One region of the Ensifer sp. 22460 genome, then DNA from elsewhere that is predicted to be linked to it. Evidence: riboswitches for the same ligand, from Rfam matches in the RefSeq annotation. Region 1 holds a riboswitch; each other region holds the start of a gene.

Region 1 (7,108 bases):
ATCGGTGTCAAAATCTACCCGCCGATGGGCTTCAAGGCATGGGGCAATGCGGATCCGGCGATCGATGGCGCGCTGAAGCGGCTCTACGCCTGGTGTCGCGACAACGATGTGCCGATCATGGCCCATGCGGAAAACAGCATCGGGGCCGGCTGCGGCTACGGCAATCTTGCAAGCCCCGCCTATTGGAAGAAGCTGCTCGACACGAACCAGTACGATAAGCTGCGGATCAATCTCGCGCATTTCGGCGCCTTCGACGAAATCCTGCGCCCGGGGGCGCCGACAGGCGTGATGGTCTCCTGTGCCCAGGACAAGTTTTCAGGGCCGCCGACCTGGGAAGAGATCATCGGCAGGACGATCGATCACGAGCGTCGCCCGAACCTGTTTGCGGATCTGAGCTATCTCAGCGAACTGGTCAGCAGCGACGACAAGAATCTTCACACGAAGATCCGGCAGCTGTTGGACGAATGGCTTGATGATTACGACCCGGACGCCCGCCATCTCATGTTCGGCACCGACTGGTCGATGATGGCGCTGGAGAAGGACTACAACGCCTATGTTTCGAGAATAGTCGAGCAACTGACGCTCGCCAGCGTCAGCGACGAGCACCAGCAGAATATCCTCTGGAGGAACGCTTCCCGCTTTCTCGGTCTCGACCGGCCCGGCAAAACCCGCGACCGGCTTACCGCCTATTGCGACAAGCACGGCCTGGGTTCGGCCTGGCTTTCAGAACTGGCGATTGCCTGAGGCAGAGCCACGGCGTCAGGTGATCCCGCTGTTTCCCTCGATCAGCGCCACGGCGCCGTGCGTGCAATCCACTCCCGCGTCCGCCCCTCTGGATCGGCATTCAGCGTGATATCGGTGACGACCGCGGCGCTGTCGGCGCCATGCTCGAAGACGCCGGCAATCCGGTCGATATTGAGGCCGCCGATCGCAACGAGCGGCAGCGGCGTGACGCGCTCCCGCCAGGCGGAGAGGCGCGGCAACCCCTGCGGATCCCATTTCATCTGCTTGAGGATCGTCGGATAGATCGGTCCGAGCGCGACATAGTCGGGTTTGGCGGCAAGCGCCGTCTCCAGCTCCCTCTCGTCGTGGGTGCTGAGGCCGAGCTTCACGCCGGAAGAGCGGATTGCGGCAAGATCCGCATCCGCGAGATCCTCCTGGCCGAGATGGACGAAATCGCAGCCCTCGTCGATTGCGAGGCGCCAGTAATCGTTGACGACGAGCTGGCACCCATGACGGTCACAGATCGCCTTGGCCGCGCGGATCTCATCGCGAAGCTCTGCTTCCGGACGGTCCTTGACGCGAAGCTGCACCAGTTTCACGCCGAGCGGCACCAGCCGCCCGATCCATTGGGCACTATCGACGATGAGGTAGAAGGGGTCGAGTTTCACGCGAACACCGCCTTTCCGATGACGGGCGTGGAGGGAACGGCAAAATCGCGCGGTTCGAGCATGCCGGCCTCGAAGGCGTCGCGTCCGGCTTCGATAGCCCGGGCGAAGGCGGAGGCCATGAGGGCCGGTTTCGTTGCCCCGGCGACGGCGGTGTTGAGCAGAACCGCGTCGAAGCCGAGTTCCATCACTGTCGTTGCGTGTGAGGGCCGGCCGATGCCGGCATCGACGATCAGCGGCATATCCGGAAATTGGGCCCGCATGGCGCGCAGCGCCGGGATGTTCTGTGGCCCCATGGCGCTGCCGATCGGCGCGCACCAGGGCATCAGCACCTTGCATCCGGCCTCGACGAGGTGCTCGCCGACCACGAGGTCGTCGGTGGTGTAGGGGAAGACCTCGAAGCCTTCGGCGCAAAGGATGCGTGCTGCTTCGACCAGCCCGAAGACATCGGGCTGAAGCGTATCCTGATGGCCGATGACTTCGAGCTTGATCCAGTTGGTGCCGAAGACCTCGCGCGCCATCTTGGCGGTCAGCACCGCCTCCGACACCGAGTGGCAGCCGGCGGTGTTGGGCAGCACGTGCACGCCGAGCGACCGGATCAGTTCGAAGAAAGCGCCGCCCTGACGGCCGCCGGCGGTTTCGCGGCGCAGCGAAACCGTGACAATCTCGGTCGCCGACGAACGAACCGCGTCTTCGAGCGCGGCAGGCGAGGGGTAGCGGGCGGTGCCCAGAAGCAGGCGGGAACGCAGTTCCTGTCCATAAAGCGTCAGCATGTCTCAGCCTCCTTTCATCGGCGAGAGAATTTCGATCCGGTCGCGATCGCTGAGGGAATGGGCCGAGCGGTCGGCTCGGTGCACCAGCTCGCCGTTGACGGCGGTGGCAAGCCAATCCCCTTCGAAGTCGAGTGCGGCCAGGAGTTCGGCAAGGGTCGTGACTGTGAGGTCGTGATCCTCGCCGTTGACGGTCAATTTCATGCGGCGTCTCCCTTCAGGTTCTGGGCAAGGGCAAGGTTCGCCGCTTCCTCGGCCAAGGCCGGTGAAAGCAGGAAGCCGTGGCGATAGAGCCCGTTGAGCGTGATGGTGTTTCCGGCGCGCATGACGCGCGGCAGATTGTCGGCAAAGGCCGGCCGGACGCCGGTGCCGGTTTCGAGAAGGCGCGCCTCGCCGAAGGCGGGGTGAAGCGCATAGGCAGCGTTCAGCAATTCCATCAGCGAACGGGCGGCAATCGGACCGCCGTCGTCGGTTTCGATCATGGTCGCGCCGCACATGAACAGACCATTGCCGCGCGGTACGATGTAGAGCGGGATGCGCGGGTGGATGAGACGGACTGGCCGCGACAATTCCACTTCGCCGGTCTGCAGATAGAGCATCTCGCCGCGCACGCCGCGCAGGCCGGCGATGGCGCCGATCCGCGAAGCGCCGCTACAGTCGGCGATCAGATCGCTGTCGCTGCTATTATCCGCCTCGCCGATGAAGGCGACGCCGTTCTCGACGAGCTTTTGCCGCAGCAAGACAAGCGCCCGGCGCGGGTCGAGATGCGCCTCGCCGGGGAAGAACAACGCCTCTCGGAAGCGACCGGCAAGCGCCGGCTCCAGTCTCGCGATCGCTTCTCCGTCGAGCCATTCGAAGCCGGACGTGCGCGAAGCGAAGCGTTTGAGTTCGCCGACGTCTCGCGGCGGAGCGACGACGAGGGTGCCGTTGCGTGACACTTCGCCCGGAAGCGCACGGTCCCACCAGTCGATGGCGCCGATGCCGCGCGTCAGCACCGTTTCCTCGGCGCTCTCGCGTTCGCACCAGGGCGCCAGCATGCCGCCGGCAAACCACGACGCCGCCCCGCCGAAGTCCGGCTGCCGCTCGGCAACGGCCACCTCGACGCCACGGCCGATCAGCTCATGTGCCAAGGTCAGCCCGACGACGCCGGCGCCTTTGATCAGGACGCGCATGGTCAATGCGCCCAGCTACGGCGAGCCGAACGTCGGTCTGAAGGAAGCAGAATCGCGATGAAGATACGCATTGCCGAGGCTCCATTGTTGGAGACCCAGTTCGGACCGGAAGAGAGGGAAGGACGCCTTGCCGAGATCTGCTCGCGCGAACGCGAATGCGGCAGCGATGTCTGCACCGTCCCTACGCCAGTATGAACTGGATCAGGTTCAACGGGTCACTGCGCCGCGGAAGTCGCCTAGCAGAATCTCAGCCCCTTGTCGGGACACCCCTGGTGAATGCTTCAAACTGAGCGGCTGGAGCGGATTTTGTCAAGGGCTGCCGGCGTGTACCTCGCGTGCGGTTCTTCGGTTGAAAATTATCTATAAAAATTGAAGAGGCATGTGTTCTTGCGGCTCGGCGGTGTCGGTAGCGGGCATCGGTCGGGAGATCTGCGGATGGTGCGAGGCGCAAGGTCCGCAAATCTGGGCATTTGGCGGCTGCTCTCATTGCCATCAGCTGATGCCGCCAAGGCGGAGAGTTGCGGCATTTGCCCTTCTCGCCGCATCCGTTGAATCATATAAAAGCACGCTATGATTGAAGTAGTAGAGTGCGCTCTCCTTTTGGGTGGTTGCTTGATGCGGTGCCCGTGAAAATTATAGATAATAATGGATTCTATCTATTTTGCTTTGCCGCAAACAGGGAAGTGAACGAACATGCTGGATACAAACACATCGACCGAGCCGACCTCGGGAGCCACCAAATCCGCCAAAACCGGTTGGAATCTGGCCGACGCGCAAAAAATCTATAATTTGCCGTTCAACGACCTTCTGTATCGTGCGCAGTCCGTTCACCGCGCCCAGTTCGACCCCAATGCCATCCAGATGAGCCGCCTGCTCTCGATCAAGACCGGCGGCTGTGCCGAAGACTGCGGCTATTGCAGCCAGTCGGCGCACTACCCGACGGGGCTGAAAGCGTCGAAACTGATGGAAGTCGAACGGGTTCTTGCAGAGGCACGGAAAGCGAGGGATGGCGGCGCGACGCGCTATTGCATGGGCGCCGCCTGGCGCAGCCCGAAGGAGCGCGACATGGAGGCGATCGTCGCCATGGTCCGCGGCGTCCGGTCGCTCGGCATAGAGACCTGCATGACGCTTGGCATGCTGACGCCGGAACAATCCGGGCGGCTCGCAGATGCCGGGCTCGATTACTACAACCACAATGTCGATACGTCGGAGCGCTTCTACGGCGAGATCATCACCACCCGCAGCTTTGCCGACCGGCTGGAAACGTTGGCAAACGTCCGCGAGGCCGGCATCAAGGTCTGCGCCGGCGGCATTCTCGGCATGGGCGAGACGGCTGACGATCGGATCTCGATGTTGGTGACGCTCGCCAATCTGCCGGTGCCCCCCGAAAGCGTGCCGATCAACATGCTGATTCCGATCCCAGGCTCGAAGCTTGCCGATGCGGCGCCCGTCGATCCGATCGATTTCGTCCGCACCATCGCACTCGCCCGCATACTCATGCCCGCGTCTCACGTCCGCCTTTCAGCCGGCCGCACCGACATGAGCGACGAGATGCAGGCACTCTGTTTCTTCGCCGGCGCCAATTCGATCTTCGTCGGCGAAACGCTGCTGACCGCCGACAACCCGGGCGAGGATCACGATGCGGCACTCTTCCGCCGCCTCGGGCTGAAGCCGATGGCGCCTACGGCAGAACCGGAAGCGGCCGAATGACCGCGGGCTTGCTCCACCGCTACGAGAAGACGCTTCACGGCCTTGAACGCAAAGGGCGTCGGCGCGAGCTTGTCGCGGTTGGTGGCGTTGACTTCACCTCCAACGACTATCTGGCGCTCGCCGGATCGCCGCGGCTGAAGGCCGCAATTGCCTCAGCGATCGACCGCGGCCTGCCGGTCGGGTCCGGCGGTTCGCGGCTGTTGCGCGGCAACCATGCGGAACATGAGGCGCTGGAGGCGGAGGCGGCAGCGTTCTTTGGCGTGGAGCGAACGCTACTCTTCGGCAGCGGTTATGCGGCCAATGCCGCCTTGTTTTCGACGCTGCCGCAGCGCGACGACATCATCGTCCACGATAGCCTGATCCATGCGAGTGCCCATGAGGGTATCGCCGCAAGCAGGGCCGGCGCGGTCGCGGTCAAGCACAACGACGTCGACGCCTTCGCCGATGCGATCGGCACTTGGCGAAAGCGCGGCGGCATGGGACATCCGTGGATTGCCGTTGAAAGCCTCTATTCCATGGATGGCGACCGGGCGCCGCTTGCGGATCTCGCTGCACTGGCCGCGCGGCATGATGGTTTTCTGGTGGTCGACGAAGCGCATGCGACCGGCGTTTTCGGACCCGACGGCCGTGGTCTGGCCGAGGAATTGGAAGGCCGACGGAATCTCGTTGTGCTCCATACCTGCGGCAAGGCGCTCGGCGTTTCCGGCGCCCTCGTTGGCGCAAACGCCGTGCTTTGCGACTATCTTGTCAACCGTGCCCGCAATTTCATCTATTCCACGGCGCCATCGCCGCTGATCGCTGCCGCCGTGCGCGAGGCGCTTGTGACACTGGCGGATGAGCCGCAGCGCCGGGCAGCGTTCGATGATCTCCGGACCTTCGCCAATCGGGCGCTTGCCGAAACCCTCGGCGTCGAAGGCAGCGGCTCGCAGATCCAGCCCGTCCTGATCGGCGACAACGGTCGCGCCGTGCGGATTGCGGCGCGGATGCGCGCCGAGGGTTTTGATATCAGGGCGATCCGTCCACCGACTGTTCCCGAAGGGACGGCGCGGCTTCGGATCGCGATCACGTTGAATGTCGACCGGCCGGTCATCGCGCGCATGTTGGAGCGCTTGAAAGTGGCGATGGCGGAGGAGCGGTCATGATGCCCCGTTTCGTCGTTACCGGCACGGATACCGGCATCGGCAAGACGATATTCTCCGCGGCGCTGACCGACGCGCTTTGCGGTTGCTACTGGAAGCCGGTGCAGTCGGGACTCGATGAAGACACCGACAGCGAGGCTGTAGCGCGGCTCGGTCGGATCCTGCCCGAGCGCATCCTGCCTGAGACCTATCGGCTGAGGACACCGGCTTCTCCACATCTGTCGGCGCGGATCGATGGCGTGTCGATCCGACCTGAACATCTCTTGCCGCCCAAGGTCGACCGCCCGCTCGTCATCGAGGGGGCAGGCGGGCTTCTGGTGCCTCTCACCGAGCGGAGCGTATTTGCCGATGTGTTCGCGCGCTGGCAAATCCCGGTCATTCTCTGTGCCCGCACCGGGCTCGGCACGATCAATCACACGCTGCTGTCGCTCGAGGCGCTCCGAAGCCGTGCGATCCCGGTCCTGGGTGTCGCCTTCATCGGCGACGAGCAGGCGGATAGCGAGGCGATCATCGCGGAACTGGGGGAGGTTCGACGGCTTGGGCGGCTGCCGCGGCTCGACCCGTTGACGCCGGAACGGCTGCGGCAGGCGTTTCGCGAGAATTTCAACGTCGACGATTTGCTGGAGGTGCCGGCATGAGAAATTCCACCGTCTGGTATCCCTTCACCCAGCATGCATTGGAGCCGGCGATGCGACGCGTCGTCCGGACCGAGGGCGCCTATCTCATCGACGAACACGGGGCGGCGATCCTCGATGCGATTTCGTCCTGGTGGGTCATCACCCACGGCCACCGGCATCCCGCCATCATGGAAGCGATCCGCATGGCCACGGAGACCCATGATCAGATCATCTTCGCTGAATACACCCACGCGCCGGCGGAAGACCTGGCGAGAGGGCTGATCGAGATCGCGCCACCCGGGCTCGCCCATG
Region 2 (7,108 bases), on a different contig from region 1:
TGCCGAGGATGGTGAAGATCAGGCAGAGAAGCCCGAGGAAGAGGGCGAGGCCGGCCGCATCGGCGGTGCGGTAGCTGCCCATGCGGCTATAGAGCAGCCAGGGAAGCGTCACCATGTCCTGCGAGCCGAACAGGGCGACGGCGCCGAGATCGCCGAGCGATAGCGCCATGGCGAAGGAGAGCGCCATCAGCAGTGGCCTTCGGAGCGCCGGAAGGTCGATCCATCGCAGGCGATGAAAACCGCGGATGCCGAGGCTCGCTGTCAGCCGCTCGGAACGCGCCGCGTGCGTCGCCATGGCCGGCGCCAGGATGCGGTGGACGAAAGGAAGCGCCATCAGGGCGTTGATTGCCACGACGATGGCAGGCGCAAAGCGCGCGACATCGCCGAAGGGGCGAAGGAGCAGAAACCAGCCGGCGCCGAGCACGACAGGCGGCACCAGCAGGATCAGCGAGGTACTGGCGCCGATCGCACCGGCAAGGCCGTGTGCCGGCGCGCCCGCATGGCGTGGCGCGGTGACCGTCGCCGCGGCGCGGATCATCACGGCCGCCATGGCGACGGAGGCGAGTGCCGAGGCGAGCGCGATCGCCGCACTCGTCATCAGTGCCCGGTGCACGCTCGGATCGCGCGCGAGCTTCAGAAGATCGGCCTGCAGGCCGGAGACGACCACCGCAATCAACGGGACGATGAGGAAGAGCAATGCCAGGATGATCCAGGCGCCATCGTTGAACAGCGCCGCTGTCGTTGTGCCATCGAAGCGTCGAACGGTTCGGCCGCCGGTCATGCCCTCTTCCGGATCCGTTGCCAGACGTCTGAGGATGAGAAGCAGGACGCCGGTCATGGCGATCTGCAGGCCGGACAGCGCGATGGCGCGTGGCGGATCGAAATCGAAGCGCAGCGCCTGATAGATCGCGACCTCGATGGTGCTGGCAGCGGGCCCGCCGCCAAGCGTCAGCACGAGCGTGAAGCTGGTGGCGCAGAGCATGAAGACGAGGCCGGCCGCGCCCGGCAACAGGCCGCGCAGGACGGGCCATTCGATGAAGCGGAAGAGCGCTCGGGAGGGCATGCCGAGATTGGCAGCGCTGCGCCAGTATTCGGCGGGAATGCGCTCGAGGCCGGCCAGGAACAGGCGCGCCGCAAGCGGCATGTTGAAGAAGACATGGGCAAGCAGGATGCCGAACAGGCCATAGATGCTGATCGGTTGCTCGAGGCCGAGCCAGCGCAGGCCGGAATTGAGGAAGCCCTGGCGTCCCCAGATCTCGATCAGCCCGAGTGCGCCGACGAGAACGGGCAGGCCGAGCGGCAGCGCCATCAGCCGCAACAGCCAGATCCGGCCGAAGAAACGCGGCCGCCGCGCCAGCGCCCGCGCCACCGGTATCGCGAAGAGCACGGACAGCAGAGTGGAAAGGCTTGCCTGCAGCAGCGTGAAGCGGGTGACGCGCCAGATATAGGCGTCGAACAGAGTGCCTTCGTCCGTGCCGCCGGTTTGGGCGAGCAAGGCGGCGATCGCCAGGCCGACGAAGAGCAGGAAGGCGCCGAGGCAAATCGCCCCGGCGACAACAGTCATGCGGTTTTCGCGAAGTGCGAACAATCCGGCCTCAGTTCTTGCTCATGGCAGCAAGCCACTCGTCGATCCAGGCCTTGCGGTTCTTCGCGACCTCTTCCGATGGCAGCAGGAAGGTCTTCTCCGGGTTGACCAGCTTGTTGAAGGCGTCCGGCAGCGGCTCCTTGGTTGCTGCGACCGGCATCATCCAGTTGGTTGTCGGAATGATCGACTGGAATTCCGGACCGGTCATGAACGCGAGGAACTGCTTTGCCAGTTCCGGCTCCTTGGCACTCTTGGTCATGCCGGCGACTTCGATCTGGATGTAGTGACCTTCCGAGAAGGTGGCCGCCTGGTAGCGCTCGGTGTTCTCAGCGACCATGTGGTAGGCGGGCGAGGTGGTGTAGGAGAGCACCATCGGCGCTTCGCCCTTGGTGAAGAGGCCATAGGCTTCCGACCAGCCGGGGGTGACGGTCAGAACACGGTCCTTGAGCTTCGCCCAGGCAGCACCCGCCTCGTCGCCATAGACCGCCTTGACCCAAAGCAGCAATCCGAGGCCCGGCGTCGAGGTGCGCGGGTCCTCGATGACGATCTTCTGCGACGCGTCGCCTTCGACCAGTTCCTTGAGGCTCTTCGGCGGTGTCTTCAGGGTCTCGGTGTCGTAGACGACGGCGAAATGGCCGTAGTCATAGGGCAGGAAGGTGTCGTCGGAGAAGTTGCCGGGCACCTTCAGGTCTTTCGCTTCGATGCCATGCGGTGCGAAGAAGCCCGTTGCCTTTGCTTCCGCCACAAGGTTGGTGTCGAGACCGAGCACGATGTCGGCCTTCGAGGCAGCACCCTCGAGCTTTAGGCGCGTCAAGAGTTCGACGCCATCGGCAACACCGACATAGTTGACCTTGCATTCGCAGGTCTTTTCGAAGGCTTCCGCCACCTTGGCGCCCGGCCCCCATTCGGTGATGAAGCTTTCATAGGTGTAGACGGTCAGCGTCTTGTCGGCAGCGGCGGCATAACCGGTGAAAACAAGGCTTGCGCTTGCGGCCAGCGCTAGCCGGCTAAGTATTTTGAGCTGTGATGAATTGAACATGCGAAGCACCTCTCCCAAAGTTCGTTGTTGCACGGGAAAAGGGCGTATCGGTGCGATCGCGTCTAATCCCTCCGCCGGTATGAGCCGGATCAGGTTCCGCGGGTTGGCGTTTTGACGCCTCTCAGCCTCCGGCCGCCATGCGGTCGGGAGGCACCCCGTTAGAGCGGCAAGAGATTTACCGCTGCGGCGGCTCCATGGCAAGCGGTGTTTGGAATGGGCGACGCATGGGGCGAGCCCATTTTCTGTCGGGCGTTTTCGCCAACCGGCAACTGCGCTATGACACCATCACGCTTGGCCGCAAGGAGGAAATCCCATGCCAGATATGCTAGTTCGACTTTATGCCCTTCCGGCAGAGCCCCAGTCGCGGCTTGGTTCAGGCATCAGCATCCGTCGCGCCATGGCGCCGGAACGCCGTCTGGTGGTCTCCTGGATCGAAAAGACGTTTGGCGCCGGCTGGGCAGGCGAAGCGGAAGCTGCCTTCTCCTCGACCCCGACACGCATGCACGTCGCGGTGCACGACGAAAAGATCGTCGGCTTTGCCTGCCACGACGTGACAGCGCTCGGCTTCTTCGGCCCAACCGGCGTCGATGAAGGTATGCGTGGGCAGGGCATCGGCGAGGCGCTGCTGCTTGCAAGCCTGACGGCGATGCGCGAGGCGGGCTACGGCTATGCGGTCATCGGTGGCGTCGGTCCGGCGAAGTTCTACGAGCGCGTGGCCGGCGCGATCGAAATTCCCGATTCAACACCCGGGATCTATGCCGGCATGCTATTCCCGGAACCGGTGCCGGAAGGACACTGACGGCTTCGGCAAATTGCTGCGATCGCAGCGGTTTGCGGTTTTCTTCGTTTTCCTTCCGCGATCCTTTGCGCTATGGGCATTGCCATGGCTCGATCGACCTTCACCATATTGCTTGGCGGCGCCCTCTCGGTGACCAGCCGGCTGACAGAGCAGCTCAGCGGCAGCCGCTTCGTTGCCGCTGACGGCGGCATGCGCCATGCCCGCTTGCTCGGCGTCGTGCCGGATGTCTGGGTCGGCGATTTCGATTCGACCGAAGACGCCCTGCTGTCCGAGTTCGCCTCCGTTCCACGCGAGCCCTACCCGGCGGCAAAGGCTGCGACGGATGGCGAGATCGCGGTCGAGGCTGCGTTGTCCCGCGGCGCTGATCGGCTGATCTTTGCCGGCGCGCTTGGCGGCAGCCGCAGCGACCATGCCTTCCTGCACCTGCTGCAGGCCGCAGCGCTTGCCGAGCGCGGGCTTTCGGTGCTGATGACCTCGGGCGAGGAAGAAGCCTACCCGCTGCTGGCAGGCACGCTCGATCTCGACCTGCCGAAAGGTTGTCTCTTTTCCGTGCTGGGATTGACCGAGCTGACCGGCCTTTCGATCGTCAATGCGCGCTATCCGCTTGACGATTTCACCCTGCCGTTCGGATCGTCCCGAACCGTATCCAACGTCGCGGAGGGTCCCCTTCGCTTCAGCCTCAAGAGCGGACGCGCCATCGTGCTTGCCCGCCCCTATGATCTTTCCGGAGCCTGAGCCTTGGCGCCCCCAATTCTGAAACTCGACGATATCTTCTTGACCTTCGGCGGCGCGCCGCTGCTTGCCGGTGCCAATCTGCAAGTGGAACCGGGCGATCGCATCTGCCTTGTCGGGCGCAATGGCTCGGGCAAGTCGACCTTGATGAAGATCGCCGCGGGCCTTTCAGAGGCACAGTCGGGCGAGGTGTTCCGCCATCCCTCAGCGACCATCCGCTATCTCCACCAGGCGCCGGATTTCGACGGCTACGACACGGTGCAGGCCTATGCCGAAGCCGGCCTCGGACCGAGCGACGATCCCTATCGCGTCGCCTACCTGCTGCAGCATCTGGGCCTGACCGGCGAAGAAGACCCGACGCGCCTTTCGGGCGGTGAGGCGCGCCGTGCCGCACTGGCGCGCGTCATGGCGCCGGAACCTGACATCTTGCTGCTTGACGAACCGACCAACCATCTCGACCTGCCGACGATCGAATGGCTGGAAGAGGAGCTTACCCGCAGCCGTTCGGCGCTGGTGTTGATCTCGCACGACCGGCGCTTCCTGGAGAAGGTCTCGACGGCGACCGTTTGGCTCGACCGTGGCCAGTCGCGCCGGCTCGATCGCGGCTTTGGCCATTTCGAAGCCTGGCGCGACGAGGTGCTGGAGGCCGAGGAACTGGAGCAGCACAAGCTCGGCAAGGCGATCGAGCGCGAGGAGCACTGGCTGCGCTACGGCGTGACGGCGCGGCGCAAGCGCAACATGCGGCGCCTCGGCGAGTTGCAGACCATGCGCGCGGTCTATCGCGGCCACAAGGGGCCTCAAGGCACCGTGCAGGCAACGGCAACTGACGCCAAGGAGTCCGGCAAGCTGGTGATCGAGGCCGAAAAGGTCAGCAAGGCCTATGGTGACCGCACCATCGTCGCGCCCTTCTCGATCCGCGTCCATCGCGGTGACCGCATCGGTCTCGTCGGTCCGAACGGTGCCGGCAAGACGACGCTCCTCAAGATGTTGACCGGTCAGATCGAGCCGGACGCTGGCACGGTCAAGCTCGGCACCAACCTCGAAATGGCGACGCTCGACCAGAAGCGCGAAGACCTCAACCTGGACGATACGCTGGCCCATTACCTGACCGACGGGCGCGGCGACAACCTGCTTGTCAACGGTGAGCAGCGCCACGTTACCGGCTACATGAAGGATTTCCTGTTCCAGCCGGAACAGGCGCGCACGCCGATCCGCGAGCTCTCGGGTGGCGAGCGCGCTCGGCTGATGCTGGCGCGCATCCTTTCGCGGGCGACCAATCTTCTGATCCTCGACGAGCCGACCAACGACCTCGACATCGAGACGCTGGACCTCTTGCAGGAGATCGTCGCCGGCTTTGCCGGAACGGTCATCCTCGTCAGCCACGACCGCGACTTTCTCGATCGTACGGTCACCTCGACGATAGCGCCGGCAAACCCGGAGGAGCCGGATGGCCGCTGGATCGAGTATGCCGGCGGCTATTCCGACATGATGGCGCAGCGCAAGGGCGCGATTGAAGAGAAGCGCAAGGCAGAGAAGGCGGAAAAGGCCAAAGCCGACGCCGCTGCACCCGCCGCCGATGCGCCGAAGGCCGCCAAGGGCAAGCTTTCCTACAAGCAGAAATTCGCGCTCGAAAACCTGCCGAAGGAGATCGCCAAGGCAGAGGCCGATGCCGCCAAGCGCGAAGAAAAGATGGCTGATCCCAAGCTTTTCACAAAAGATCCAAACGCCTTTGCGAAGCTCGCGCAGGAACTGGAGAAGCTTCGTGCGGATCTCGCCCGCATGGAGGAGGAATGGCTGGAGCTCGAAATGCTGCGCGAGGAGCTCGAAGGCTAGCCGCAACCAGGGGCGTGTTGAACGGCGTCAGGGGATATGATAAGAAAAGCTTATTATATCATTTGTGAACGATCCTGATGCCCTTCAAACTTGAATCCGAAACCATCGGAATGCTGCTCACGGATGTCTCGCGCCTTTTGCGCGGGGCTTTCGACCGCAAGGTCAATGCCATGGATCTGGGCATCACGCCCGGCGAAGCGCGCACATTGATCCAGGTGGTGCTGAAAGAGGGTATCAAACAGGCCGAAATCGCCACCCGCATGGGCATCGAGCCGATGACGCTTTCGGCCTATCTCGACCGGCTGGAGGCGATGGGCCTTGTTGCCCGCGTGCCGGATCCGGCGGATCGCCGCGCCAAGAACGTCGTCATCACCGAGAAGGCCGGTCCGCTGCTCACCGAGCTGATGACGGGGCTCAGGGAGATGATGAACGCCTATACTGCCGGGCTCGACGAGGCGACGCGCGAGGTTCTCTGCGCCAATCTGCGCATCCTGCGCGACAACTTGCGTGAGCTTGATCCGTGTCTCGCCGGCAAGGAAACTGGCGAGAAGTCCGAGGACAAGTCCGGAGCCTCGCAATGACGCGTCGCATGAGCGAGCGGCGCACCAGCATCATCGGGGCGTTCCTGGTGGCGCTCGGGCCTGTTTCCATGGCTCTGTATACGCCGGCCATGCCGGAGTTGGTGCGGGCGTTTTCGTCGAGCGAAGCGGCGATCAAGATGACGCTGTCGCTCTATTTCGCCGGCTTCGCCTTTGCCCAGCTCGTTTCCGGCACGCTGTCCGACGTCATCGGGCGCCGCCGCGCGACGCTGATCTTCATGGCGATTTATCTCGTCGGCAGCCTGATGGCTGCCTTTGCGCCGTCGGTCGCGGTGCTGCTTGCCGGACGCCTGGTACAGGGCATCGGTGCTTCCGTCGGCATGACGGTGGCGCGCGCGATTGTGCGCGACCAGTTCACCGGCACCGAAGCGGCGCGCATCATGAACATGATCGGCATGATGCTGGCGCTCGGGCCCGCGGTGTCGCCGACCCTCGGCGGCCTGGCGCTCGGCCTTTTCGGCTGGCAGTCGATCTTTTTCCTGATGGTCGGCTTTGCCGCCATGGCCTGCCTCACCGTGCAG
Region 3 (7,108 bases), 130 kb from region 1:
ATGGACGCGCTCCGGATACCGGAGCAGGTAGAGCAGTCCTATCGCTCGACCCGGCCCGGCACCATGCATGCCTGCGGCCATGACGGCCACACCGCAATGCTGCTCGGGGCAGCGAAAATGCTGGCAGAAGGCGGAGGCTTCGACGGCACCGTTTGTTTCATCTTTCAGCCGGCCGAAGAGTGGGGCAAGGGCGCGCTGGCGATGCTCGACGACGGCCTGATGGAGCGCTTCCCCTTCGACGAGATCTACGGCCTGCACAACATGCCGGGGCTGCCGGTCGGCCGCTTCGAGACCCGTGTCGGCGCGATCATGTCGGCGGAGGACAATTTCGAAATCGTGCTGAAGGGTGTTGGCGGGCATGCGGCGCGGCCGCATTGGGGCAATGAGACGCTTGTCGCGGCTTGCGCTACCGTCGTCAATCTGCAGACGATCGTCTCGCGGCGCCTTTCGCCGACCGATATCGGCGTCGTTTCGGTGACCGAACTCTTGACCGACGGCACGCGCAATGCCTTGCCCGGCCTCTCCCGGATCCTCGGGGACGCCCGCAGCTTCCGCCCCGAGGTCAGCGCCAAGATCGAGGCGGAGACGCGCGTGATCGCCAAGGGCACGGCGGATGCCTATGGCTGCGAGGTCGAGGTCAGCTACACACGCGAGTTCGTGCCGCTCATCAACGACCCGGCCTTGACCGGCCACGCCTTTGCTGCGGCGCAAGCGGTGTTCGGGCCTGAGAATGTCGCGACGGCCGCTGAGCCTATGACCGGTTCGGAGGATTTCGCGCGCTTCCTCGAGCACGTGCCGGGCTGCTTCGTCTTCATCGGCAACGGCGAGACGTCGGCGCCGCTGCACAATCCGCGTTACGATTTCAACGATGATGCCCTGATCTTCGGCGCGCGCTACCACGCGGAAATCACCCGGCAGAGACTGGCGCCGACTGAGCCCCGGCCATGAACAGAAATCCGCATGAAAGCAGGACAGCCAAGCCAATGCAGACCATCGATGCCGCGCGCCTCCTCGGGCGTATTCACGATCTTGGCGAGATCGGCCGCGATCCCCACGGGCAATTGACGCGACTGGCCGGTTCCGACAACGACAAGGCTGGCCGCGATCGCCTCGTCGCCTGGATCGAGGCGGCGGGTCTCGAAGTCGCCATCGACCGCATCGGCAATATCTTCGGCACCTGGCGCGACGAGGGTAATGCCGGCGAGGCGCCCATCATGCTCGGCTCGCACGTCGACACGGTCATCAATGCCGGCATCTATGACGGCTGTTACGGCGTGATTGCCGCGCTCGAAGTGATCGAAACTTTGAGAGAGCGCGGTCTGACGCCGGCCCGGCCGATCGTCGTTGCCGCCTTCACCAACGAGGAGGGCGTGCGTTTTGCGCCCGACATGCTCGGCTCGCTCGTCTATGCCGGCGGGCTTCCGGTGGAGAAGGCGCTTGCGACCGTCGGCACAGATGGCGCGGTGCTGGGAGAGGAACTCGCGCGGATCGGCTATGCGGGCAATGTCGAACCGGGGTTCCTCATACCCCACGCCTATGTCGAGCTCCATATCGAGCAGGGACCGGTGCTGGAGCGCGAGGGATTTGCAATCGGCGCGGTCGAAAACCTGCAGGGCATTTCCTGGCAGCGGGTGACGATCGACGGTGTCGCCAATCACGCCGGCACGACGCCGATGGCGATGCGCTGTGACGCCGGGCTTGCGGCCGCCCGCATCGGCCTTTTCCTGCGCGATCATATAACCCGCTCGAACGCTCCGAGCGTCGCGACCATTGGCACCATGCGTTTCGAGCCGGACGCAATCAACGTCATTCCGTCGCGGGCGGTCTTCACCGTAGACCTGCGCGACCCGGACGAGGATCGGCTGCAGGCGCTGGAGGCGGCGCTTGCGGATTTCCTCCTGCGTGTCGCCGCTGAAGAGGGTGTCGAGATATCGGTCGAGCGCCTGGCGCGTTTCCAGCCGGTCGCCTTCGATCTGGGCATTGTCGCCACGATCGAGGCTTCGGCGAAGGCGCGGGGCCTGAAGAGCCGGCGCATGACTTCGGGCGCCGGCCACGATGCGCAGATGATCGCACGCGTCGCGCCGACGGCGATGATCTTCGTGCCGAGCCGCGACGGCATCAGCCACAATCCGCGCGAACACACGGAGGCGGATGATCTGGTTGCCGGGGCGAATGTGCTGCTCGATGTCGTCGAGCGGATTGCTTGCAGCGGCTGGAAAGGCAGTTAGGAATACTCGCGGCGAGAAAGACGATGGTCTGTATCCGTAACTCCGCCGCCACACTCCGGCAGGTCGTGATCGGGATAGACATATCTCGAATGTAAAGCTCTGACGCCGGCTGAGCTGGTTCTCGCGCGTCAGAACCCGTTCCTACACGCACATCCGGAGTCCGGTTTCGAGAAATGGCGTAGCTCCCCTCCGTTGCGACGAAGTTGACCTGTCTTCAAGGCTCTCATTTCGTGTGAACGGTCTTCTGCCGGGCAGGAGATTCAGGCTGGCTCCGTTCGAAGCGCCTTTCCGGCGTCTGGCGGAAAAGGTTAAGGAAATTGCTGCCGCCGTGCCAGACCTTGCCGCTTGGTCCGTAATCCCGTGAGTCGCGCATCGATGAGTGGGGCTCGCTGTGGCTATCGCTGTCGATGACGGCAGCACCTCCGCCGCCTGCGCCGGTGCCGCCGGGAACGCCGCCTACGCCGCTGCCGTCACCGGTGCCCCAATTGCCACCACCCCCATCGCCGCCACCCTCTGTGCCGTTGCTTCCGCCGCTCCCGACGTTTTCGCCACCTTGGTCGCTGCCATCAGTGCCATTTTCACCATTCCCGCCGCCGACTTCGTCGTCCGCATGGGCGGCAGAAATCCAGGAAAAACCCGTGGCAAAACTCCCGCTGTCGTCGAGGCGTGGCAGATCTCCAGCGAGTGCCACAAGGCCGCCTATCGACAGGGCCGTCAGTCTCAGCAGGCGTGTCCTCAAGTCATTCTCCTCGTAAACAGCGTTTTTTTCGTCGTCCTGCAAGAGCGCCGCAGAGGACGGCAGCTTGGCGTGAATGACGGGTCCGCCGGCGGCGACTTTTGCGTGAGTTTTACATATCGTTCAACCGATAAGGGGGCAAGCTATTCCCCCAGGGCCCAGCATCCGCCTTGCCGTCGGAAGGGACTACGAGGCGTCCCTCCCGACGTGTGCCCTTTAACTCTTATCTTCGACCTCAGCGACCGGCATATAGAGGTCGCCACCCTCGCGGTATTTCGCGGCCATTGCCTCCAGCCCCTCCTTCTGCGCTTCCGCACGAATGTCGTGCGAGATCCGCATCGAGCAGAATTTCGGGCCGCACATCGAGCAGAAATGCGCGACCTTGTGCGCCTCCTTCGGCAGGGTCTCGTCGTGGAAGTTACGGGCCGTCTCCGGGTCGAGAGAGAGGTTGAACTGGTCCTCCCAGCGGAACTCGAAGCGGGCGCGCGAGAGAGCGTCGTCGCGCACCTGGGCGGCCGGGTGACCCTTGGCGAGATCGGCGGCGTGGGCGGCGATCTTGTAGGTGATAACGCCCACTTTGACGTCGTTGCGGTCGGGCAGGCCCAGGTGTTCCTTCGGCGTGACGTAGCAGAGCATGGCGGTGCCGAACCAGCCGATCATCGCAGCGCCGATGCCGGAGGTGATGTGATCGTAGCCCGGTGCGATGTCGGTCGTCAGCGGGCCGAGCGTGTAGAACGGCGCCTCGCCGCAGACGGCAAGCTGCTTGTCCATGTTCTCCTTGATCTTGTGCATCGGCACGTGGCCGGGGCCTTCGATCATCACCTGACAATCCTTGGCCCAGGCGATCTTCGTAAGTTCGCCGAGCGTTTCCAGTTCGGCGAATTGCGCGGCGTCGTTGGCGTCGGCGATCGAGCCAGGGCGCAGGCCGTCGCCGAGCGAGAAGGAGACGTCATAGGCGCGGCAGATGTCGCAGATCTCCTCGAAATGCTCGTAGAGGAAGCTTTCCTTGTGGTGATGCAGACACCACTTGGCCATGATCGAGCCGCCGCGGGAGACGATGCCGGTGACGCGATCGACGGTGAGCGGGATGTAGTGCAGGCGTACGCCAGCATGGATGGTGAAATAGTCGACGCCCTGTTCGGCCTGCTCGATCAGCGTGTCGCGATAGACTTCCCAGGTGAGGTCCTCGGCAATGCCATTGACCTTTTCCAGCGCCTGGTAGAGCGGCACGGTCCCGATCGGAACCGGCGAATTGCGGATGATCCATTCGCGGATGTTGTGGATGTTGCGGCCGGTCGAAAGGTCCATAACCGTATCGGCGCCCCAGCGGGTCGCCCAGACCATTTTTTCGACCTCTTCGGCCATCGACGAGGTGACGGCGGAGTTGCCGATATTGGCGTTGATCTTCACCAGGAAGTTCCGCCCGATGATCATCGGTTCGGATTCCGGATGGTTAATGTTGGCGGGCAGGATGGCCCGGCCGCTGGCGATTTCCTGGCGGACGAATTCGGGCGTCACATGATCGGGAACGTGTGCGCCGAAGCTTTCGCCGTCACGAACCTTCGCGCGTGCCGCATCGCGACCGAGGTTTTCACGGATCGCCACGAACTCCATCTCCGGCGTGATGATGCCGGCGCGGGCGTAGGCAAGCTGCGTTACCGCCTTGCCAGCAGTCGCCTTGAGCGGCGCGTGCTGGAACGGGAAGGTCGGCGTCAGCCGATCGCCGCTCGCAAAGCCATTGTCCTCCGGCCGCACGATCCGTCCCTCGTAGGTTTCCACGTCGCCGCGTCCGACGATCCAGTTGCGGCGAAGCCGCGGCAGGCCCGCCTCGATGCTGATCTCGGCGTCATCGGCGGTATAGGCGCCGGAGGAATCGTAGACGGTAACCGGCGGCTCGCCGGAGGTCGGGTGCAGCGCGATCTCGCGCATCGGCACGCGGATATCCGGGTGGAGGATGCCCGGCTTATGGATCTTGCGCGAGGCCGGAAGCGGGCCTTGGGTGACCGAGAGGGGGGTAGGCTTTGTGGCAATATTCATGACGAGGCTCCAAGTTTGCGATTGGAGACCCAGTTCTGATGCCGGAAGGATGAAAGACGCTCCGCCAGATGCTGGACGCACGGAATCCTGGCTTCGATATCTGCACCGTCCCTACGCCAGTATGAACTGGATCAGGTTCAACGGGTCACTGCGCCACAGCCGGCAAGCCGGCCATCCAGCAGAATCTCAGCCCCTTGCGGGACCCCCCTGGTGAATGCCTAAGAGATAGCCATCGAACGGCACAGGTCGTCAAGCGCGAATTCGTCGGTCGGCGAAGATGCAATTTTAGAGTGTATTTGGCCGCTGACGAGAGCTAGCTGCCGGATTTTTCCGGAATGCCGCGCTCCGCATAGTCGGCTCGGTTGATGCCGTGACGCTGGAGCTTGTCGTAGAAGGTCTTGCGCGGAATGCCGAGCGCTTCGATCGTCGCCTTGACGTCGCCGCGCTGGGCGCGAAGCGCCTCCTTCAGGATTTCCGCTTCGTAGCGTTCGAGCCGTTCCGGCAGGGCGAAACCAGACTGTTCAACGACTGCAATGGGCTGCCCCAGCGGGCCTTCGACCCCAAGTGCGACCCGTTCGGCAAAATGCGAGAGTTCGCGCACATTGCCGGGCCAGGCATGGGTCATCAGGTGTTGCTGCACTGCCGGCGAGATGTGAGGCACGTCGCGCTTGAAGCGCTCCGCCGCCCGCGTCAGGAAGTGCGAAAAGAGCAGCGGGATATCATCGCGGCGCTCGCGCAGCGGCGGGATCGACAGCGTCACGACATTCAACCGGAAGTAAAGATCCTCGCGAAAGTCGCCGCGCTGGGCCGGGTCGCCGAGGTCGATCTTGGCGGCGGCGATGACGCGGATATCGACGGGACGCACCTGATTGGTGCCGAGTGGCGTGATCTCGCGGGCTTCGAGAACGCGCAGCATCTTGACCTGGGTCGCCGGCGGCATCGCCTCGATCTCGTCGAGGAATAGCGTGCCGCCGCTCGCGTGTTCGATCCGGCCCACACGCTTCTTCAGGGCGCCGGTGAAGGCACCCTGTTCGTGGCCGAAGAGTTCGCTTTCGATCACCGTTTCCGGCAGCGCGCCGCAGTTCAGCGCCACGAAGTTGCCGTCGCGGCGCCGGCTCCAATTGTGGAGCAGCGTCGCGACCACCTCCTTGCCGCTGCCGGTTTCGCCGGCGACGAGCACGTCCACATCCGTGTCGGCGATGTGCCGGATCGTCTGGCGCAAGCGCTCCATGACCGGCGTCTGGCCGATCAGCGGCAGGCTGTCGCCAGCCGTTTCCGCCGCCCGTTTGAGCGCGCGGTTCTCCATGACGAGCCGTCGCTTTTCGAGCGCGCGGCGCACGCTCTGCACCAGCCGGTCGGCGGCAAAGGGCTTGGGGATGAAGTCGTAGACGCCATCCTGCAGCGCTTGAACTGCCATCGGTATGTCGCCGTGGCCGGTCACCAGAATGACCGGCAGGTCCTTGTCGAAGGTAGCGATGCGGCGAAAGAGCTGCAGCCCGTCGATGCCGGGCATGCGGATATCACTGACGACGATGCCATCGAAATTCGCGTCGAGGGTTTCCAAGGCTTCGGCGGCGCTCGCAAGCGAAGTGACGTCGAAACCGGCGAGCTCCAGCGTCTGCGTCATCGCCTTGCGCAGATAGTTGTCGTCGTCGATGAGGTAGACGGACGGCTGCATCGCTCAGGCCCTCTTCAGGCGAACCGTGAAGACGGTGCCCTTGTCGCTGGTTTCGACCGATATCTCGCCGCCATAGTCGGCGACGATCTCCTGGGAGATGGCGAGTCCAAGGCCGAGACCTTCGTCCTTCGAGGTGTTGAACGGCGTGAACAGATCCTCGCGGATATGCTGTGGTATGCCGGGGCCGTTGTCGGAAACGACCAGCAAGACCGTGCCGGAAGGGTCCTCCTCACAGCGCACGCGGATCTCGGCATCGCTGCGCTCGCCGAGTGCCTCCAAGGCATTCTGCAGGAGATTGATCAGGACCTGTTCAAGACGGATGCGGCTGCCGTAAACGCTGAGCCCGTTTTCCGGCAGGTCGATGATGATTGCATCCATGCGGCCGGCAAAGCGGCTGCGAAGCAGCATCAAGGCGCCCTCGATCACCTC
Region 4 (7,108 bases), on a different contig from region 1:
CGCGGGTGGCGACCGCGTCGATCGAGTGCTGCATCATGCCTCGCAAGGGGCTTCTCGACGATACCGGCCCTTCGCCGGCTTATCTCGGTGCGTCTCTCAATGGGCTGGATCTTGCCTTGAGGCTGAGCCGCAGGGGCTACGAATCCTATTGGCTGCCCGCCTTGCAGATGCTCGGGTCGGATGAGGCGTCCGGTGCCGTTTCGGCAGCCACGGCCAGGTACGTGGAGCGTGTCGATCAGACGCTCTTCCGTGGCCGCTGGATGCAGACCGTCGAGCCAGACACCACGACCCACAATGAGGTTTCGGCATGAGTGAGAAACTCCGCGTGCTGGTCGTGTCGCACGGCCACCCGATCCATTCGCTGGGAGGCGCCGAGATCGCCTCTCATGGCTTGCACAAGGCATTGAACGGCCTGCCGGGTATTGAATCGATCTACCTTGCCCGCGTCGGCAATCCGGTGCCGCGCCACGGCGCGTCGGCACTGATGAGCCTTCGCCTGGCGATGGACGAGGTGCTCTACCATGCCGAGGACTTTGATCATTTCTTCCTGTCCAACGGCGATACCGACGCGATCCGTCGCGACCTCTTGCGCTTTGTGGGAGACATCAAGCCGGACATCGTCCACTTCCACCATATCATCGGGTTCGGACTGGAAGCGCTCTATGCGGTGCGCGACGCTCTGCCGAAAGCGCGCATCGTCGTGACCTTCCACGAGTACCTGCCGATCTGTCACAACCACGGGCAAATGGTGAAGCGGCCCTCGGGCCAGCTTTGCAATGGCGCTTCGCCAATCAGTTGCCACACGTGTTTCCCCGAAATCCCGGTGTCGCGTTTCGTACGCCGCGAGCAGTTCGTGCGGGGCATGCTGAACCTTGCCGACGCCTTCATCGCCCCGAGCGCCTTTCTCGCCAATCGCTATGTCGAGTGGGGCATCGCTGCCGAGAAGATCTTCGTGATCGAAAACGGCATCGTCCTGGGTGAAAAGACGCCCGCGCGTGAATTGCCGACGCCGACCGCACGTCGCAATCGTTTTGCCTATTTCGGGCAGATGACCCCCTTCAAGGGCGTTCACGTGCTGATCGACGCGGTATCTCGTGTGCCCGACGATATCTGGGGTGACGATTCCACGCTGATGATCTTCGGCGGCAACCTCGAGCGTCAGCCGACCGAGTATCAGGAACGCGTGGCGAAATTGATCGAAGACGCCGGCCGCCGTGTCCGCTTTTACGGCTCCTACCAGAACCAGGACATGCCGCGGCTGATGCGCTCGGTCGACTGGGTGGTGATGCCCTCGGTCTGGTGGGAGAATTCTCCGATCGTCATCCAGGAAGCCCTGCACCACGGACGGCCGATCATTTGCTCTGACATCGGCGGCATGGCCGAGAAGGTCCGCGACCGGCTGGACGGCTATCATTTCCGGACCGGCAGCGCACAGGACCTTGCGGATCGGCTGATCGACGTTCTGAGCACACCAAGGTCATGGGACAACCTCAGGGCAACCCTCAGGCGCCCGATGAGCCATGTCGACTGCGGCCGCGAACATGTTGCGCTCTACCGGAAACTGCTCAAGGAGGAGCAGCCGGTTCAGCCGAGCGCCGCTGTGGCCTGAACCGAAAAGCGCTCGGTCCTCGTCTCTCACCTAGCATTTACAAGCGAGCGACTTCCCGACTCGACGGACATTTCATTGCTTATCGGGCAATGGAATGTCTTGGTTTTTTTAAAGGTCAACTTGAACAGTGGAACCGGCGCCAAGCGCCGGAATGGAATTAATCGCCGCTCGGTGCCCACCATCGATAGAAGTGATGAACCGGCCCCCGCCCCTGCCCGATTTTGAGCGCTGCTGCGGCAAAAAGCGCCTCATGCAGATAGGCCTTGGCAGCGATAACCGCGTCTTGAAGCGTCTGCCGACGGGCAAGACCGGCGGCGATTGCGGCAGACAGCGTGCAGCCAGTACCATGATCGTTCCTCGTCTCGACCCGGGGTCGCGACAAGCGCAGGGAGGTATCCCCGTTGAAGAGGATATCGACAGCTTCGTCGCCCTTGGCATGCCCGCCTTTCATCAGCACGGCGCGCGCACCAAGTTTCAACAGCATCTCCGCCTGGAGCGCCATCTCCGTCTCGCTCTCGGCAGCGCTGCGCCCCGTCATCAGTGCCGCTTCGGGCAGGTTCGGCGTCACGATGAGGCCAAGCGGCAGTAGCTCCTCCTTGAGCGTCGCGATCGCATCCGGACGTAACAAAATGTCACCCGAAGTGGCGACCACCACAGGATCGATGACAGCCATTTGCCCATGCCGCTTCAAACCGGACGCGATCGAGGCAATCGTCTCCTGGCGGGACACCATGCCGATCTTAACCGCGCCTACTGCGAGATCCGAAAACACCGCATGGATCTGAGCTGTGACAACGGCTGGAGAGATATCCTCAACGGCCGCGACCCCGCGGGTGTTTTGCGCGGTGATGGCCGTGATCACGCTGGCACCATAGACGCCGAGCGCCGAGAACGTCTTCAGATCCGCCTGGATACCGGCACCGCCACCGGAATCTGAGCCTGCGATGGTAACGGCGATAACGGTCATGCCTGGCTCCGCTGAAATGTAGAAGCAGCTCCAAAGATTGCGAACGCGCTCTCAAGCCACCGGCTCAAGCACGCACGAACTGAGGTGGCTCTTCCAGGCAATCTGGAGGAATCCGCCAGATCGAGCCCTTGGGTTGGACGCCCAGCTCCCTGTAGTTCTACGTCGCTACATTCTGAACAGTGTATTGGCACCAACGATCTCCCGAAACCAAAATCACGGAGATCCGGATGAACGGCGAAGACGCGGGGGTGCCAGAGAGGCCCTTGCCGTTCCTACGCCGGTATGATCCGGATCAGGTTCAAGGGTCTGGCTCACCGCCATCTCAGCACCGTCAGGTGCGCCCCTCGGCAGGCATGAATGCTATGGGAGCGTAGGAGGGGATGTCAATTGCTTGAGTTCAGCAGGCGCGTATGTAAGCCGGTTTGATGCGGGCGAAGGAGGCCCTTAAAGGATACAAACAGAAAAAGGCCCCTTTTGCCTCAAGAGCATAAGGAGCCTTCCGTCTGAGCGTTCGACTTCACAGACGCTGGTAGACTAGCCACGTCAAGGTCGTTAAGGCAAGGGGGTTTGGAACGCGAGCCTACGCAATCCCGGAGTGATTTGGTCGGCAGCACTGCCGTTTCACTCAGTGGCGACGCGCCTTCCACGCAGAACGTTAGATGTAAGGCCTCATCGCATCAATATCACTGCAATGCTTTGAGAATTGCACTTGCTCGGGCAAGCTCGTCGCTGAACAGGCGGCGAAACTCAGCGCGCAAGAAGCCGAAGTCATCAAACGCGACTCGATCATCGGTCTTCTGCGCGCGCAGCTGGAACTGCTCCGACATCGGCAGCACGGCGCATCCTCGGAAAAGATCGATCGGAAGATTGAGCAAACCGCGACACGAAAGCTGGACTGCCTCATCCCCTGCTCCTCCCGAGAGCAAATCCGGACGCGGCGCGAAACGGCTCCACGCGGGACTGCACAATTTCAGAGAGTGCCGTCACAACGCCCGCCGCGCAAGCGACCGTCCACCGCCGCACTCATCCCAGTTGGTTGTGGATCGCGCGCATGAAGACGTTGGCGCCGATGCCGATCAAGTCATCCGGAAAATCATAGTCCGGATTGTGCAGCCGCGCGTGGTCTTCGCCGGCCCCCCAAGAAGAACATCGCCGATGGCGCCACCCGACCAAAGAGCCCGAAATCCTCCGACCCCTTCATCGGCAACGCGCCCTCGCCGTGATAGTGCTGACGCCCTCCGCGTCCATGGCGCGTTCCAGCGCGATGACTGCCGCCTCCGCATTGCTGCATTGGTGGATGCCTAAGCGGACGGACAATTGCTGGCGACTTCATGATGCAGACGGGTCAGCGATGGAATTAGAGTGCTCCGAGCATCTCCTCTGTCTCTGAAACTGACGACGTTGTTATTCGCTCCTGTTATGCCTAGGAAGACGGCGCCCTTGGAACAAGCAAAAGTAGCAGCAGGAATACGACCAAAGCCACCGGCCAAAAGTCCATCGTTTGATCCCAGTTCCAAAGCCAAAACTTGTAGGCTTCTAGATGTGGCGGCGGCATATGCATGCTGACCTCAAAGTCGCGCTTTTCTCGCCCATGGAAATGTCCGGCGCCAAAAGCCAAACCGATAATAACTGCGTCGCACCTTTTGAAAAAGAATCGCCCAAGGGCGGCTACGACTGCTCCTATACACAACGCTTCCACGATGTGGCCGAGCCAGTCGAAGTGGTTGTGGATGTATTGCCAGTCGATGTCCATTATTCGTCAGAGCATGCCGAGTTTCAAAAGGCCAGTCACAAATTGGTCCGGATCGAACAGTCAGGTTCTTCAGGTGTCGCACTCTTGCCGCAGAGCATCGGCTCATGGTACTCGGCGAGGCGATTTGGGAGAGATACTTTGAACCGCATCAGTGTCCTGTTTCTGGTAACGACACTCGCGTCCTGTCAGGCAGTCCCTGGGGAAGGGCCGTTAGCTAGCGCTATCCTCTCTGACTCCGGGAAGTCCGTCGAAGAACTGCACCGCGATAGCGCAACTGTCTATGAAGTGGTGAACGTTGATAGCAAATCGGCGGATACAATTTTATCGTACACCAACGCGACGCTTACCCGGCGGTTCGGTTTCGGCGGAAGGCAAGGAAGCGCAACGATTGGAGTGGGAGATCGGCTTTTGGTCTCCATTTTTGAAGCCGGAGCCGATGGGCTTTTCTCTACTTCAAAGTCGAAAACAGCGAAGGTAACCGTCGTGGTGCAGCCCGATGGGAAAGCGGCAATCCCCTACGTTGGCGAGGTGAAGTTTGCCGGGCTCACACTTGAGCAGGCTAGGCAGAAAATTCTTCTATCTCTCAAAGGCAAAGCGGTCGAGCCCGACGTTATTGTCTCAAATTTAGATACTGCGTCTCGCGATGCAGTAGTCACAGGCGCGGTCAAGAATGCATCGGTGGTACCTTTGAGTCTTGCCGGTGAGAGGCTCACAGACGTCATCGCCAAAGCGGGTGGCCCGCGCGGTGAAACGTACGATACCTTCGTGACCGTAACCCGCCGCAATAGGTCCGCCACCGTATCGATGAATGCACTCATCAACAGTCCTTCCGAAAATATCTGGGTTCAGCCAGGTGACGAAATCACGCTAGTTGAGGACCCACGCCAGTTCACCGTGCTGGGTGCGGTCAATAAGAACGGGCGGCAAGCCTTCGGCTCTCGTGATCTCAGCCTGATAGAAGCTGTGGGGATGAGTGGCGGAGGTAAAGATATCGCGGCTGATGAGACGGGATTCTTCGTGTTCCGTTATGAAGAGCCCGGAATCGCAGAGATGCTAATGGGAAGGACGCAGTATGACACGATGCTGCGTAAAGGGATGCGCCCCGACGAAAACGGGCGAGTCCCACTCGTGTATCGCTTCGACATGAGCCGTCCGGATAGCCTCCTCGCAGGCCAGAAGTTCCCGGTGAAGAATCGGGACATCGTCTATGTCTCCCGTCACCTATCGACCGACATCTCCAAGTTCTTCGGGATTATCGGCCGACCGCTGCGAGTGGCAAACACCGGCGTCACTGCGATACATCGTGCTGCTGATATGAGTGACTAATCCACTGCCAGGGCACTCCACCGGGCGATCCGCGGCCTCAATGGATAGCCGTGCTCTCGATGTCTAGCGGCCCAAGCGGGCGCCGGTGGGGAACGGGCACGCATCCTGAAGCGACGTCCACGCGAGTTTCGTCACCCTTTGTCATCGACAAGCGGTGCAAACAGCCGTCACTGTTCGCTGTGGGTTGTTTATACCGACGATCATCCCGAGAAAGAATATGTCACCGTTAAAAAATGAGGCTGGAAATCCGACAAGATCAATTCTTAAACGGCGCATATCGACCTTTACGTCGGCGCTCGCTCGCGGCATTCGGCCACAGGCCCTCCCCAGCGGTCGCGTGGTTCGAATTCTAATGGTAGTAAATCGCCCAGCAGTGGGTGAGATTGTGTTGATGAAGCGAGATAGACTGCAATACGACAAGCAGCTTGGCTTGATTGTTATCACGACTTTTGGGGTCGTGGTGATCATCGAAATCACTCTATTGTTCTTTTCGATTTGGGCAGGTGTCTGAGTGAATAGGGGGGCAAATGCCTTCCCAAGAGAGGAAGGTACTCTCGATTGGATTGCGGCCTACTAACCCCTGTAAAGCCGTGTCAGGCAAAACCCGCGCCCCGGCTGTGTCTACTACAGCGAGGCGATATGGGAGCGTCTGACGTTCGCGCAGGCCCCATTGACGTTCTTTTTCGAGGCGTCATTCCTTGACGGTGAAGACAGTACGGCACTCAAGCACTGTAAGCGGCATAGGGCGCACATCGAAATCGAAGGTTCGCGTTCTGCTTAGTTCTCCAGGAGCTTAGCTGTAAAACACCTCAACAACTGGTAAGGGTTCCGTGCTTATTGAATCGACAACAATTCCAGGTCTTTTATTGCTCAAACCTGAAAGAAGGATCGACCCGCGCGGTTACTTCACAGAAACATTTCGGGCTGATCAATTTCAGGCGATGGTTGGGCCATTCGCATTTGTGCAGGAGAATCAATCATTCTCTCGAAAAGCTGGTACAGTGCGGGGATTGCACTTCCAACTCGCTCCGCGAGCACAAGGCAAGCTGGTGACGTGTATTGCCGGGTCGCTTTTGGATGTCGCTGTGGACCTCCGCAAAGGCTCACCGGCCTTCGGACGCTCCGTGGCGGTCGTGCTGTCCGAGGAGAACGGTCATCAATTGTGGATGCCGCCAGGTTTCGCTCATGGCTTCTGCACCTTAAAAGATCGAACAAGCATAAGCTATAAGGTCACGGACTACTATAGCCCCGACCATGACCGCGGACTGCAATGGAATGACCCTGCTCTTGCAATAGAATGGCCCGTAGCAGCCGGGAACGCCATCCTTTCAGATAGGGATCAAAGACACCCGAACTTGAGCGACCTACACAGCAATTTCGTATTTAGCCCATAGGACGTAGGAAATGCCGCCGTATCCACTAAAGGAAGGGTGTTGTTAGTATGCGCGTACTT

The links. A riboswitch is a leader RNA that binds a small molecule or an ion and turns the genes downstream of it on or off. The one in region 1 is predicted to bind thiamine pyrophosphate.
Region 2: it holds a riboswitch for thiamine pyrophosphate, as region 1 does, so the genes downstream of both, thiB (thiamine ABC transporter substrate binding subunit) here and thiO (glycine oxidase ThiO) in region 1, are expected to answer to the same signal.
Region 3: it holds a riboswitch for thiamine pyrophosphate, as region 1 does, so the genes downstream of both, thiC (phosphomethylpyrimidine synthase ThiC) here and thiO (glycine oxidase ThiO) in region 1, are expected to answer to the same signal.
Region 4: it holds a riboswitch for thiamine pyrophosphate, as region 1 does, so the genes downstream of both, thiD (bifunctional hydroxymethylpyrimidine kinase/phosphomethylpyrimidine kinase) here and thiO (glycine oxidase ThiO) in region 1, are expected to answer to the same signal.

The regions. Positions count from the first base shown of each region.
Region 1 covers NZ_JBQENZ010000006.1:125,042-132,149, forward strand. Annotated here, with positions in the region: gene ACTJKM_RS09435 (amidohydrolase family protein) at 1-744, shown strand, start outside; gene ACTJKM_RS09440 (thiamine phosphate synthase) at 786-1,391, opposite strand; gene ACTJKM_RS09445 (thiazole synthase) at 1,388-2,161, opposite strand; gene thiS (sulfur carrier protein ThiS) at 2,165-2,362, opposite strand; gene thiO (glycine oxidase ThiO) at 2,359-3,330, opposite strand; TPP riboswitch at 3,491-3,611, opposite strand; gene bioB (biotin synthase BioB) at 4,024-5,040, shown strand; gene ACTJKM_RS09465 (8-amino-7-oxononanoate synthase) at 5,037-6,182, shown strand; gene bioD (dethiobiotin synthase) at 6,179-6,817, shown strand; gene ACTJKM_RS09475 (adenosylmethionine--8-amino-7-oxononanoate transaminase) at 6,814-7,108, shown strand, end outside.
Region 2 covers NZ_JBQENZ010000009.1:2,942-10,049, forward strand. Annotated here, with positions in the region: gene thiP (thiamine/thiamine pyrophosphate ABC transporter permease ThiP) at 1-1,564, opposite strand, end outside; gene thiB (thiamine ABC transporter substrate binding subunit) at 1,596-2,624, opposite strand; TPP riboswitch at 2,674-2,792, opposite strand; gene ACTJKM_RS13140 (GNAT family N-acetyltransferase) at 2,938-3,423, shown strand; gene ACTJKM_RS13145 (thiamine diphosphokinase) at 3,508-4,158, shown strand; gene ACTJKM_RS13150 (ABC-F family ATP-binding cassette domain-containing protein) at 4,162-5,988, shown strand; gene ACTJKM_RS13155 (MarR family winged helix-turn-helix transcriptional regulator) at 6,066-6,569, shown strand; gene ACTJKM_RS13160 (multidrug effflux MFS transporter) at 6,566-7,108, shown strand, end outside.
Region 3 covers NZ_JBQENZ010000006.1:257,827-264,934, forward strand. Annotated here, with positions in the region: gene ACTJKM_RS10090 (M20 aminoacylase family protein) at 1-948, shown strand, start outside; gene ACTJKM_RS10095 (Zn-dependent hydrolase) at 984-2,228, shown strand; gene ACTJKM_RS10100 (hypothetical protein) at 2,452-2,967, opposite strand; gene thiC (phosphomethylpyrimidine synthase ThiC) at 3,181-5,001, opposite strand; TPP riboswitch at 5,092-5,220, opposite strand; gene ACTJKM_RS10110 (sigma-54-dependent transcriptional regulator) at 5,315-6,679, opposite strand; gene ACTJKM_RS10115 (sensor histidine kinase) at 6,683-7,108, opposite strand, start outside.
Region 4 covers NZ_JBQENZ010000044.1:3,282-10,389, reverse strand. Annotated here, with positions in the region: gene ACTJKM_RS33910 (hypothetical protein) at 1-311, shown strand, start outside; gene ACTJKM_RS33905 (glycosyltransferase family 4 protein) at 308-1,609, shown strand; gene thiD (bifunctional hydroxymethylpyrimidine kinase/phosphomethylpyrimidine kinase) at 1,767-2,576, opposite strand; TPP riboswitch at 2,829-2,931, opposite strand; gene ACTJKM_RS33895 (hypothetical protein) at 3,248-3,631, shown strand; partial or broken gene ACTJKM_RS33890 (M20/M25/M40 family metallo-hydrolase) at 3,600-3,875, opposite strand; gene ACTJKM_RS33885 (polysaccharide biosynthesis/export family protein) at 4,468-5,655, shown strand; gene rfbC (dTDP-4-dehydrorhamnose 3,5-epimerase) at 6,486-7,049, shown strand; gene rfbB (dTDP-glucose 4,6-dehydratase) at 7,097-7,108, shown strand, end outside.